Linked DNA regions of Mangrovibacterium diazotrophicum. The protein of the gene in region 2 interacts with the protein of the main gene of each other region in a pairwise test. Links are inferred from orthologs where the notes say so. Each region holds a gene or a part of one and is shown on either strand. Other genes may lie near its edges.

Region 1 (5,596 bases), 490 kb from region 2 along the record:
CGTCAGCCAGGGTGGCTGTTTCGAAACCAGCCGATGTACCGACCTCAACAACCCGACCTACAAGGTGAATGATATCGTTCACTATTGCGTCCCGAATATTTCGTCACTCGTAGCCCGCACCGCATCTATTGCCTTAAGTAATGTGCTGTCGCCGATTATTATTTCGGTTGGAGAAATTGGCGGAATACCCAATTACATCAAATCCACCAAAGGCTTCCGGAAAGGGATTTATATTTACAATGGAATTCTGACCAATTCGGATTTGGGCGATAAACTGAACCTGCCATCGAAAGATATTGACCTGCTTTTAGCGATTTTCTGACGCGGCAGATTACTGCACCAGGATCATCATCGAAACCGGGGGAACAATCACAGCATGTTCCTCCAAAGTCCGCACTCCTTCCAAATCGATCGTTCCACCTTCCGCGATGACTTTCCATCCGTTGTTGTTGGGCAGATCGAATTGAAAGTCTTCTTTGCGCGCATTGAAAACAAGTTGCATGGTTTTCCATCGTTCTTCGCCGGGGAAGTCGGTAATCTGGTAGGCCACAACACCCATGTTGTAATCAGTCGAAAATTTAAGATGTTCGCGGATTAAATCGGAACTTCCCATGCGAAATGCAGGAACTGACTTCCGTAGCTTCACGAGCTCTGTAAAATAGCTGAAAACATCCTCAAATTCCTTCTTCCGCGACCAGTCGAACTGGTTCACGCTATCGGGCGATTTGTAGGAGTTGTGATCGCCGCCTTTAGTTCGGCAAAACTCTGAACCGCCATGCAAAAACGGAATACCCTGCGATGTCATCACCAAGGCAGTCGCGAGTTTCTGCATTTGTTTCAAGGTTTCGGTATCCGCATTGGGGCAACTAAGCGAAAGCTTATCGAATAGCGTGTAATTATCGTGACAGGACGCATAATTGACCGTTTGCCAGGGGTGACGTGCCCAGGCGAAACCCGAACCGCCAACGTAGCTGTATACAATTTGAGGATGATAGCAGGCCGCTACTATTCCAAACTTGATTGCTTCCTCGTGGAAAACCTTTCCGCTGACAAATCCTTCGCCCGAACCATCAAAATTATTTCCTTTTAAGGCATCACGGAAGTCGTCGTTAAAACAGGCCACCCGCTCCAACTGCGAAATGTTCCGTTTCACCGCACGCTGGTTTTCATCCATCGGACTACGGTCGGCCGTCCAGCCTTCTCCGTACATCAGAATGCCAGGCCGAAGCTTGTCCAGGGCCAACCGAATCGCGTACATGGTTTCCAGATCGTGGATTCCCATCAGGTCGAAACGAAAGCCATCCAAATGAAACTCTTCAGCCCAATACAAAAGCGAGTCAATCATGTATTTGTGGGCCATGGCCCGTTCGGATGCAAATTCATTTCCGCAACCACTGGCGTTGGAAAAACTCCCCGAACGTGTTTGCCGGTAATAATATCCAGGCACCGTTTGATTAAACCAAGAACGACGGGTTAAGCCGGTGTGGTTATAAACCACATCCATCACCACGCCGATTCCGGCTTTGTGCAAAGCCATCACCAACTGCTTGAACTCCGTAATCCGAGATGTTGTATCCGGATCTGTTGAATAGCTTCCTTCGGGCGTGTTGTAGTTCAGAGGGTCGTAGCCCCAATTGTATTTTGTCTCCGGCTTCGATTCGTCAACTGTCCAGTAGTCGAACACCGGCAATAAATGAACATGCGTAATTCCGAGTTCCTTGAGGTGATCAATACCAGAGGCTAAACCTTCCGGGGTGATTCTCCCTTCTTCTGTAAAAGCCAGGAATTTTCCTTTTTGGTGCATCCCCGAATTCTCAGCAATTGAGAAATCACGAACATGCACTTCATATAAAATGGCATTCACGGCATTTTCAGTCGGTATCGGTTTATCATCCGACCAGCCTTCGGGATTGGTTTTCTCCGGATGAAAAAATAATCCCCTGCGCCCGTTGGTACCGGTAGCTCTCACATCCACGCCAGGTGTTTCATTTAACCAATCGCCGTCATTCACCCGAATGGTGTAGTACAATCCGTCAAAATCACCTTCGGTATTTAAAACCCAGCAACCGTGATTTTCAGCATGCAACCAATACCGGTGCGTTGTCTTTCCTCCATGACTGTGCTTGTAAACCAGAAATTCTACTTTACTGGCATTAGGAGCCCAAACTTTAACCTGAAAACCGGTTTCAGTCAATCTAACTCCTAGGTCATTTCCACTGTACCAAGGATAAGTTGAAAAATCGATATGGTGAAATTTCCAGTCCCGCATTAAGAAACTAAGCTTTTACGTAAGGTGATGTAATTTGTGGAATAAGTTAGTCCACTTGTATCTTTCAATAAAACGCGTGCCCAATAGTAGGAACGCAGGCTTGAATCGTGTTTATGAAAAACATCTAACTTAATGTGAAGTTCATGCGTTTTACCCGATTCGAGGTACAATGGATAAATTTCTGCCCGATTTATACCTTTCAGCTTAAATTTTCGCACCGACCACAGCTTTCTGATAATTAAAACGGGCGATTCCAGGTCTACAGCGTTCGTCCGTTTGTTGTGAACAACAAGGGTCAACACATCCGGGCGATATTTTCGGTTCGGAACCAGTTCAACTTCAACCTTGCCCTTTCGAAACCATTTGCGGAAACTAAGCTTTCCCCGCTTTCGCACGGCAAACACCAAATAAAGAATTAGCGGTACGCCAAGGATAAATGCAATGGCCAGGTAGAGGAAATAGCTGTCGGGGCCTACTTCAGTTTGTCCGAAGCACAAAAAAGGAATGCAAAAAAATAGAAGCAATAAAACTCGAGGCATAAAAATGTCTTATACTTTCAAAAGTACGAAAAGAAGAAATGCAAGAGCTGAATTATTCCGAATTCTAAGCCTGATGTGAAACCGAGGTTAAAAGTCCAGGACTTCTTTCAGATTCTTATAACCTGACTTACTCACCTTCAGCTTCGTTTTGTCCTTCAAAATAACAACGTATGACTCTTTCTCATACTGCTGAATCTCTTCAATTTGAGAAACACCAACAATGTACGAACGGTGAATTCGGATAAACTCGTGCGGATCAAGATGCGTTTCGAAGAACTTCATGGTATTTTGTTTCATGTGCCGCCCCTCGTTCGTGTAAATCAGCACGTAGTCATCCATCGACTCGATGTAGCGAATGTGGGAAGAAAGAATGATATGAATTTTGTGACGGTCTTTCACCACTACGCGATCCAGATACTCGCCTGTCGCGTACTCGCTCAACCGACTAATCTTTTCCGAGGGACTTTCCTGGTTGCCTTTTCGCTCCAAAGCTTTCTCAACAGCCGACAAAAAGCGGTCTTTTGAAAATGGCTTCAACAAATAATCAACCGCATTAATTTCGAAAGCTTTCAACGCATACTGGTCATAAGCCGTTGTGAATACGATATCCGGTTTGTGATCGAGCAATTGCAACATTTCAAAACCGGTGATCTTGGGCATCTGAATATCCAGGAAAACCAAATCAGGCTGGAGTTCGTTGATCTTTTGCACCCCCTCAAAACCGTTCTCACATTCGCCCAAAAGGTTAACCGAAGGATGATCCTTCAGGTACGATTTCAACAGGTCGCGTGCCAGTTCTTCGTCTTCAACAATCAATACGTTTAGCTTTTCACTCATAACATTTTACTTTTGAGGGAGCAATAATTCAACTTTAAAGCTGGTTTTCAAATCGGTAATCTGCAACAGATTCGGATTACCGTAAATCAGTTCCAGGCGTTGCCGTATATTCATCAGTCCGATCCCTTCACCTTTATTATTAATGGTTCCGGCATCGTATTCGTTCTCAACTGTAATTCGAAAATAATCAGGATCGGGTTTGCAGCGAATAACGATATTCACAGGTTCAGTTGCCTCGTACACCCCGTACTTGATGGCATTCTCCAAAAGCGGCTGCAAAATCATGTTGGGAATCCGGGCTTTCAAACAATTCTCCTCAACTTCAAAAACCGGGTTTAATTTCTTCCCAAACCGAATCTTCTCAATCCCAAGGTACAACTTAATATGATCTAACTCGTCCTTCAGACTCACGGTCTCTTCCCGGCTGTGTTGCAAAGAATAGCGCATAAACGACGACAGGTTGATCACCATTTCCTGCGCTTTTTCCGGGCGGCTGACTGTCAGCGATGAAATGCTGTTCAAACTATTAAACAAGAAGTGCGGGTTGATTTGCGACTTTAAAGCACTGAGTTCCGCATCGCGGATCAGCATCTTCATCTCCGACTCCTTCTTAATCTTATCCTTCAACGAATTGTAGTAATTAACGGCGTAAAAGAAAACTACATAACCGGCATACAACAAGTAACCCGTCAGTACTTTCGACGGCAGCGACCTCCGGATAAATTCAATATGACTTTCAGCAACAACCTTCACTAAAACATAGCTTAAATAAAGCCAGATCATATTCATGATCGTCGCCGCAACAAAGTGGAAAAGAATATTTTTCACCCAATCATTTTCATCCAAACGGTTGTATTGAATGATGAACCAGATGCTCGACCCCATTATGGGGTACAAGCCAAAAATGACAACCGATTCGATCAGGCCAACACTGATGTCCATATCGTACCAAAAGACCTGGATCACGAAGTTAATCAGCCCAATGACGAGCCAAAAAACGACGTAATAAAGGCTTAGGATTCGGTTATTAATGAATGGGTGTTTCATGCCGCGCTACACATGTTTGATTTCCACTCCGCCAAACAAGGTGAGCCCTTTAATAACCACAGTTTTGCTCGGGTCGAATTGTCCGCGCTGAAAGGTATCACCACGCTTGTCAGTGAAAGCGCCGAAGATGGTTGTGACCTCATTCTTCACATTCCAATCCAACGGAACTTTTAATCCGGTGCCTCCAAACAGGCAGGTACAATCAATCACCGCGCCCTGAGGCGACAGACTCGCTTGCCGAAGATCGTACTCAATGCCGCCGAACACGGAAGTTGTTCTTCCGCCCTGCAGTTGTTTGGATGTGATAAAAATTTCGCGGCCGCCAAAAATGACAAAGTCGTCGAATATATCGAAGTTCTTTCCTTCAACGCTTTCATGCATGTGCGGAATTGCTGCCCGTTGCCGGTAAACCATCGCCACACCAACCAGCACTAAAAGCCCCGGCCAGTAAAGACGTCTCACCTCATACGGAACATCAAAGAAATCAGGCAAAATGAAAAAAGTTCCCAACCCAATCAGGATAATCCCCATCACCCGGTTGCCCTTCATCAATGACAATGCACCGATGGCAATCAGCAACATCTGCCAGGAAATCAGGACATCCGATAAACTCCCGGGAATCAGATTCAGTCGCTGCAATATCAGGATTGCTCCGATGGCGATAAAAATTACGCCCAAGTAAAATCCTTTATTCCCTCTTCTTTCCATATTTTTTCATTTAGAAAATTTCAAACTTCAGATTTTCCCTATAACGAATATAAATTAATTCTTTCAAATTGACTTACAATATACTTTTGATCAGCAGAATCCCGACAATGATTAACAACAACGGGAAAAACATGACCATCAGAATACCCGGAACAACAATCCCCGGAATAAAAACCAGCAGGGCAATCAACACCAG
Region 2 (8,322 bases):
AACTGCAACCAGGCTACGATAAAGCCATCAACTTTATCCCGGTGCGCGGAAATCACACTCGCGGCATTTTCGTTTCAACTTATACCGAATTTGCCGGCACGTTGGACGAGGCAGTGAGTCTGTATGAAAGCTATTATGCCGAGCATCCGTTTGTTTTTGTTACGAAGGAAAACCCGGATGTGAAGCAGGTGGTTAACACCAACAAGGCCATTTTGCATTTAGAAAAACATGGCAGCAAACTGATGATTTTGAGCGTAACAGATAATTTGCTGAAAGGCGCATCAGGACAAGCTGTTCAAAATATGAACCTGCAATTTGGGTTGGACGAGAAGACCGGGCTGAATTTAAAACCGGTTTCATTTTAAGACAGATTTTCGGATATCTGGATTCTCGGATTTTCAGATGTTCGGAACTTGAAGCTTGTAGCTTTTTACTTTTTACTTTGAAAAATTATGAAACTTTTCGATGTATATCCGCTGTTTAATATCACTCCAGTAAAGGCTGAAGGCTCTTACATGTGGGACAGCGAGGGCAATAAATACTTGGATTTGTACGGGGGACATGCCGTAATTTCAGTGGGACACAGTCATCCGCACTATGTGCAAAAAATTATCGATCAGCTTAACCAGATCGGTTTTTACAGTAACTCGGTAGTTATCCCGCAGCAACAGGAATTGGCCGACAAGTTGGGCAAAGCGTCCGGCTTGGACGATTATCAGTTGTTCCTGGTAAACTCGGGAGCCGAAGCGAACGAAAATGCCATCAAGCTGGCCTCTTTTGCAACAGGACGTAAAAAAATTATCAGCTTCAATAAAGGATTTCACGGTCGTACATCGGCAGCGGTGGCTATTACCGACAATCCGAAAATTGTAGCTCCGGTAAACGAAACAGAAAATGCGGTTATCCTGCCGCTAAACGATATTGAGCAAGTAGTGCTGCATTTAAAGGCTGAAGATGTTGCAGCAATCATTGTAGAGGGCATTCAGGGAATCGGGGGAATTCGTGTCCCCGATCCTGCCTTCCTTGAAGAGCTGGAACGCCAATGTAAAAAGTATGGCACACTGCTTATTTTGGATGAAATTCAATCGGGGTACGGACGTAGCGGAAAGTTTTTCGCTTTCCAATACACCGATGTAAAGCCCGATTTGATTACCACTGCCAAAGGAATGGGGAACGGCTTTCCGATCGGTGGCTTGTTAATTCAACCTGAATTGAAGCCTTGGTATGGAATGTTGGGAACTACCTTCGGTGGAAATTACCTGGCTTGCGCAGCTGGCATCGCTGTTCTCGAAATTATGGAACAGGAGAAGCTGGTTGAAAATGCTGCAAAAGTTGGTGAATACCTGATGGAAAAACTGGCGGGCTACAAGCAAATCAAAGAAGTTCGTGGGCACGGCTTGATGATCGGTTTGGAGTTTGAAGAGCCGATTAAAGAAATTCGTTCAAAATTGCTGACGGAAGAGAAAGTCTTCACCGGCGTTTCGGGAACGAACATCATCCGGTTGTTGCCACCGCTGAGTTTGACCATGGAAGAAGCAGCGTATTTTATCTCTAAATTTGAAAAAGTATTGAACGAATTATACGCGGAAGCGTAGCATAACAACTCCGGACTGTGAGAGCGATTCGCTACAGTCATTTGTTGTCATTTAAGAAGTCATTTATAGTCATTCGTTGTGACGAAAAACAATAAATGACAATCAATGCCAAATGACAGACGATCGTATCCGGTTCGGCATAAAACATTGAACACATGAAAGTCGGAAAAATTGCCATTATTGGCGCAGGAAATATGGGTGGTGCAATCGCTAACGGGATTCTGAAGTCAGGATATCTCCCGGCATCTTCTATTTCAATTTCCGATCCGCGCGAAGCGAAACTAAACGAGCTGAAAGCCTTGGGATTTGCAGCAACTTCTGACAATGCTGAAGCTGTAAAGTCTGCCGAGCTGGTGATTTTCGCTGTTAAACCTTATCACATTCAAGGCGTCATCGAGCTGTTGAAGGACGTGCTGACTCCAGATAAAATTCTGGTGTCGATTGTCGCAGGCGTCAACTTAAAGGACCTGGCCGAAATGGCAGGTGCCGATAAGAAGATTCTTCGTGTGATGCCAAATACGGCGATCTCTATTCAGGAATCAATGACTTGTATTGCCGGAAATGGTAACACGAAAGATTGCCTGGAAATGGTAAAAGAGTTGTTCGACCAATTGGGAGAGACTGTTATTATCTCGGAAGAGCTGATGGGAGCTGCAACGGTTTTGGCTTCTTGCGGAACTGCTTTCGCGCTACGTTATGTACGCGCTGCCATGCAAGGCGGAATCGAGATGGGCTTTGGTGCAGAGATGGCTCAATTTATTACCGCACAGACTGTAAAAGGAGCTGTGCAGTTAATTATGGATACCGGAAATCACCCGGAGCGCGAAATCGACAAAGTAACGACGCCGCGCGGGGTGACCATTACCGGGATCAACGAGATGGAACATCAAGGTTTTAGCTCGTCTGTTATTCAGGGGTTGATTGCATCGTATAATAAAATCGGTTAAGCCCTGATGCACTATGAGCTTACGCTATAAAAAAGTTACCGTAAAGGTCGGTAGTAACGTTCTAACCAAGTCTGACGGGACATTGAATGTGGCCCGCATCGCGCATTTGGTCGATCAGCTTGCCTGGCTTCATCAAAAAGGAGTTGAGGTTATTTTGGTGTCATCGGGTGCTGTGGCCGCCGGTCGCAGCGAACTGAAACTGCAAAAAAAGCTGGATACCGTTTCTGCCCGGCAGTTGTGCTCGGCGGTAGGGCAGGTGAAGCTGATAAATCGCTACGCCGATTTCTTCCGCGAACACGGGATCGTTTGCGCGCAGGTGTTGACGACCAAAGATAATTTTGCGGACAGGGACCACTACCTGAACATGAAAAATTGTATCACTACTTTGCTGGAGAACCGGGTTCTCCCGATTGTCAATGAGAATGATACCATTTCAGTTTCAGAGTTGATGTTCACCGATAACGACGAGCTTTCGGGCTTGATCGCATCCATGCAGAATTCGGAAGCGCTGATTATATTGAGTAATGTTGAGGGTATTTACGATGGTGACCCTTCGTTGCCCACGTCAAACATCATTGAAGAGATCGACGCGAAAGACAAGGACTGGATGAAAAATGTTTCGAAGCAGAAATCCGGTTTTGGACGCGGAGGTATGTTAACGAAAAGTTCGATCGCACGTAAAGTAGCCAAAGAAGGAATTGAGGTTCATATTGCCAGTGGCTTGAAAGACCATATTCTGACGGATATTTTGCGGGTGGACCGGCAGGCGAAACACACTTTGTTCAAAGCCGAAGCACGCAAGGCTTCCAACGTCAAAAAATGGATTGCTTATTCTGACAGTTTTGCCAAAGGCGAGTTGGTGATCAACCAGGGAGCCCGCGACGCACTTTACTCGGAAATGGCGACCAGTTTGTTGCTGATTGGCGTCGTTGATGTGAAAGGAAGCTTTGAAAAAGGAGACATTGTAAAGATTGTCGATGAGCAAGGAAATTTGGTCGGTTGGGGTAAAGCCCAGTTCGAATCTGAGAAGGCAGAGACGGAGGCCGGAACCAAGTATAAAAAGCCAATTGTACACTACGATTATTTGTATTTAATTGAAGATTGAAAGCACGGTTTGATTTCAGGTTAATTTTTTAAATAAAATCGAGCTGTATTGTGATAAATTGACGTTCATTGCTTATTTTTGGGGGAGAAAATTTTGAACCAAAACTAAAGATATATAAGCTCAGAATAACTCAATATACCCTTTTCTAATAACCCCCTTTTGTTGACTACAACAAATTCTAATAAGATATTCTGAGTTGTCCCCTTCCTCCCCCAGGGAAGGGGACTTTTAATTTTGTAAACTTGCATTATGGAGGTTAAAAAACAACTGGAACTTACATTGAAAGCCAGCAGGAAATTGAATCTGCTGTCAGTCGAAAACATCAATGCTATTTTGTTGGATGTCGCCGATGCTGCTGTTGCAAACACAGAAGCAATTTTGGCTGAAAACCAAAAAGATTTGGCACGGATGGACCCGGCTGACCCGAAATACGATCGTCTGAAATTGACGGCAGAGCGTATTGTCGGTATCGCAGATGATATTCGCAATGTAGCTTCATTGCCGTCTCCGGTTGGACGCGTGCTCAGCGAAACTGTTCGCCCTAATGGCATGCGCATCAAAAAGGTATCGGTTGCTTTTGGCGTCATCGGTATCATTTACGAAGCGCGTCCGAATGTGACCTTCGATGTGTTCTCGCTTTGCCTGAAATCGGGTAATGCCTGTGTGTTGAAAGGCGGAAGCGACGCCATCGACTCCAATACGGCGATTGTAAAGGTGATCCACGGTGTCTTGGAAAAGCATGGGATCGATAAAAATATTCTGGCTTTGCTACCGGCAGACCGCGAGGCGACTGCTCAGATTCTGAATGCCCGCGGATTTGTTGATTTGATTATCCCCCGCGGTTCGCAAGGATTGATTGAATTTGTGCGCAAAAATGCAACCATCCCGGTTATTGAGACAGGGGCGGGAATTTGCCACACTTATTTCGATGAATTTGGCGATACGGCCAAAGGCAAAGAGATTGTTTTCAATTCGAAAACCCGGCGTCCAAGCGTATGCAACTCGCTCGACTGCCTGGTGATCCACGAAAGTCGGTTGGGTGATTTGGCTGAAATCTGCAGCAAATTGCCCGAGTGCAATGTGGTGGTTTATGCAGACGAGCAAGCTCACAATGCATTGGAAGGAAATTACCCTTCAACCTTATTGGAATGGGCTAACGAAGAATCATTCGGAACCGAGTTCCTCGATTATAAAATGTCGGTGAAGACGGTATCCAGTTTCGATGAGGCGCTCGATCACATTGCCGAGTACAGTTCGAAACACAGCGAGTGCATTGTTACCGAGAATGAACAACTCCAGGATTTGTTTCGCAAATTGGTGGACGCTTCTTCGGTGTACTGCAATGTTTCCACTGCTTTTACCGATGGAGCGCAGTTTGGTTTGGGCGCCGAAATTGGCATTTCAACCCAAAAATTGCACGCCCGCGGCCCAATGGCTTTAGAAGAACTAACCAGCTACAAATGGCTGATCGACGGTGAGGGACAAGTTCGAAATTGATAATAATTATTGATTAATTATTAGCGAGAATCGTCATCCTGAAAGTAAGACAGGGATAATTTGGTGGGGCAGTTCTACGATTCAACAGATCAACAAAAAAAACATTTTAACAGAAAATTCAACTAACAACAGATATGAAACATTTCACTTCGGTTCACGATTTAGACAACCTGGATGAAGCCTTGAAATTGGCTTTGGAATTAAAAAAAGATCCTTACAAATACCAATCGTTAGGGAAGAACAAGACGCTTTTGCTCGTCTTTTTTAACTCCAGTTTGCGAACTCGTTTGAGCACGCAAAAGGCCGGATTGAATCTGGGCATGAACGTGATTGTGTTTGATATTAACGAAGGTGGCTGGAAGCTGGAAACCGAGCTGGGTGTGATTATGGACGGTGACAAGCCGGAACATATCCGCGAAGCTGTGCCGGTAATCGGGAAATATTGCGACATCATCGGTGTGCGTTCGTTCGCCCGCTTTGAAAACAGAGCTGACGATTATGAGGAAAAAATTATCCAGCAGTTTATCGACTATGCTGGAGTGCCGGTGGTGAGCATGGAGGCGGCAACCCGCCATCCGCTGCAGTCGTTTGCCGACCACCTGACTATTGAAGAGCACAAAACCAAAGCCCGTCCGAAGGTTGTGATGACCTGGGCGCCGCACCCACGCGCTTTGCCGCAGGCTGTGCCGAACTCGTTTGTGGAGTGGATGCGCGAGACCGATTACGAATTGGTGGTGACTCACCCGGAAGGCTACGAACTGGCTCCGGAGTTCATGGGCGACCTAAAACCGGAATACGACCAAATGAAAGCGTTTGAAGGTGCAGATTTCATCTACGCGAAAAACTGGGCGGCTTACAACGACTATGGAAAAATCCTATCGAAAGATCGTGATTGGACCGTGAGTGATCGCCAGATGGCAGTGACCAACAATGCGAAGTTCATGCACTGTTTGCCAGTTCGCCGGAACATGATAGTGGCCGACTCAGTGATCGATGGCCCGAACTCGATTGTTGTAGAAGAAGCCGGAAATCGCCTCTTCTCAGCTCAGGCTGTACTGAAGATATTGTTGGACCAAATCGGCGATAAGAAATAAAAAATATCGAATATCCAATTTAAAATATCCAAGGAAGAAGATTCAAACTTGGATATTGGTTATTCAATATTGTACATTTTAGGAATTCGATATTTTACATTTTATGACTAAGCAAAAACTCACTCTCGTAAAAGTTGGTGGTAAAGTGGTTGAAGAGAAAGACTCATTGGCTGATTTGCTTGACCGCTTTTCGAAACTCGAAGGAATAAAAGCATTGGTGCACGGAGGTGGACGCTCTGCAACCGCGATGGCGGAACGCCTCGGGATTGAAACCAAGATGGTGGATGGCCGCCGCATTACCGATCAGGCGATGCTGGAGGTTGTGACCATGGTTTATGGTGGACTCGTCAACAAAAATATTGTGGCCCAATTACAGGCGCTGGGCCTAAATGCCATTGGCATTACCGGTGCCGATCTGAATTACATGCAGGCGGTAAAACGACCGGTGAAAGATATTGACTATGGTTATGTGGGCGACATTGTTGCCGTGAATGTGGAAGAGTTGAACCTACTGCTGGATAAGCAGGTGATTCCGGTGCTGGCACCCTTGTCGCATGATAAGCAGGGCAGCCTGTTGAATGTAAATGCAGATACCATTGCTGCCGAAGCGGCCGTGGCTTTTGCCGAACATTTCGATGTGGAATTGGTGTTCTGTTTCGAGAAACCAGGTGTGCTGGAAGATTCGGAAGACGATAGCTCGGTGATTGCCTCGCTGAACCACACGCAATTTAAAGCCTTGCAGGAAAGCGGCGCTATTCATGCCGGAATGATTCCAAAACTAGACAACAGTTTTGCCGCCATTAAACGCGGTGTTTCAAAAATCCGCATTACCAATATCCCGGGATTGCAAATCGGCGGAACAACTTTGTTACCCGAATAATCAAGAACAAATAAGTTTTTTAAATACAATCTGAAAAGGCTCCGTTCTCACTAGAGACGGAGCTTTTTTATATGCTTATTTTACTCTTCAAAGTTCAGGTAGTAATTGAAGAAAGGCAACATCTGGTTCGGAATACGTCCATCGGGGGTGTAGATATTGTTGACATGTGTGCCGATATATTCTTCTGCAAAATGCTTGATCCCCACATTCTCTAAACGCTGGCTGAACATACTGCACATGATGGTGAACCGATCACCTGCATTTCTTCCCCAATCCAGCTTAATGGCTTTCAATTTTTTAAGGTTATCAAGGTAGTCGTCGATCATATACAAAGGCATATTGGCATACCATTTTTCAAGAATGTCCTTGTGAACGATGAGTTCATCACCTTCATAGGTGAAAGGCAGGTCGCAGAAAAAGGGCGGATTGTTGGGATTTGGTGTCCAAGATTTTCCGAAGGCGATAATAACTTTCCCGAAGTAGGTTTTATCGAGTTCTTCTTGTGTTTTAACGGTTGACAGTTCCCTGTAGGTATCGCTGTTGGGACCGTACTCTCGCACGATTGTCAGGACTCCAGGGCTGAGGGCATAAACGCTGCTGAAAATTTCGGGATGGAGCATCGCTATTTTTAGTGCTCCATAACCGCCCATGCTGTGCCCTGTGATCCCGCGACTGTCTTTGTTGGCAATCGTCCGGTAGTTTTTATCCACGTAGCTAACGAGGTCGAAGGCCGTGAAATCTTCCCAGTTTCCAAAGAGTTCGCTATTGCTGTAAAAACTCCCGTCATAGGTGGTCTTTTCATCAGGAATCACCATAATGCAAGGTCTTATGCGATGGGTGGCAATGGCTTGATCCAGCAAGCCGGAGATGTAGTCCATCACCTTGTTATCGCCCGTGAAACCATGAAGGAAATAGATAACCGGGTAATGCTTTGTACTTTCATTGTAGCCCGGCGGAAGGTATACTGATACCGCTCGCGTTGGGTTTTCACCATAGTTATTTTCCAGATTTTGAGAAAAAATGGAATCGGTTATTACAGTTCCACTTTCGGACTGTGCAATTAATGCGAGCTGGATGCAAAAAAGCAAGGCGAACAGACTGAAATATTTTTTCATTGTATCGGGTTTAGCTTGGTAATTCGATTTGTCCGGTCAGTAATACCAGGCCGATTTTCAATTCGGGCACTCTTGTTACTGGTTTTTCA

Evidence for each region.
Region 1: the proteins of BC643_RS08435 (region 2) and BC643_RS10555 interact in binary tests that used the Escherichia coli proteins (3 or more experiments, as listed by UniProt). The link is inferred for Mangrovibacterium diazotrophicum from one-to-one orthologs.

What each region holds. Positions count from the first base shown.
Region 1 is NZ_RAPN01000001.1:2,653,207-2,658,802, forward strand. Bases 1,771-4,596 are described here. They hold BC643_RS10555 (LytR/AlgR family response regulator transcription factor), read right to left. Parts: upstream 3,646-4,596; coding sequence 2,896-3,645; downstream 1,771-2,895. Other genes in these bases: pulA (type I pullulanase), read right to left, coding at 1,771-2,269; BC643_RS10550 (hypothetical protein), read right to left, coding at 2,269-2,808; BC643_RS10560 (sensor histidine kinase), read right to left, coding at 3,652-4,596. Outside these bases: BC643_RS10540 (alanine dehydrogenase), read left to right, coding at 1-322; more of pulA, read right to left, coding at 332-1,770; more of BC643_RS10560, read right to left, coding at 4,597-4,692; BC643_RS10565 (LiaF transmembrane domain-containing protein), read right to left, coding at 4,699-5,400; BC643_RS10570 (hypothetical protein), read right to left, coding at 5,474-5,596. UniProt on the Escherichia coli protein: Member of the two-component regulatory system BtsS/BtsR, which is part of a nutrient-sensing regulatory network composed of BtsS/BtsR, the low-affinity pyruvate signaling system YpdA/YpdB and their respective target proteins, BtsT and YhjX.
Region 2 is NZ_RAPN01000001.1:2,160,415-2,168,736, reverse strand. Bases 3,029-6,020 are described here. They hold BC643_RS08435 (glutamate-5-semialdehyde dehydrogenase), read left to right. Parts: upstream 3,029-3,896; coding sequence 3,897-5,144; downstream 5,145-6,020. Other genes in these bases: BC643_RS08430 (N-acetylornithine carbamoyltransferase), read left to right, coding at 5,279-6,020; proB (glutamate 5-kinase), read left to right, coding at 3,029-3,647. Also shown: argC (N-acetyl-gamma-glutamyl-phosphate reductase), read left to right, coding at 1-365; BC643_RS08450 (aspartate aminotransferase family protein), read left to right, coding at 453-1,595; proC (pyrroline-5-carboxylate reductase), read left to right, coding at 1,751-2,542; more of proB, read left to right, coding at 2,556-3,028; more of BC643_RS08430, read left to right, coding at 6,021-6,238; argB (acetylglutamate kinase), read left to right, coding at 6,342-7,118; BC643_RS08420 (alpha/beta hydrolase), read right to left, coding at 7,199-8,233. UniProt on the Escherichia coli protein: Catalyzes the NADPH-dependent reduction of L-glutamate 5-phosphate into L-glutamate 5-semialdehyde and phosphate. The product spontaneously undergoes cyclization to form 1-pyrroline-5-carboxylate.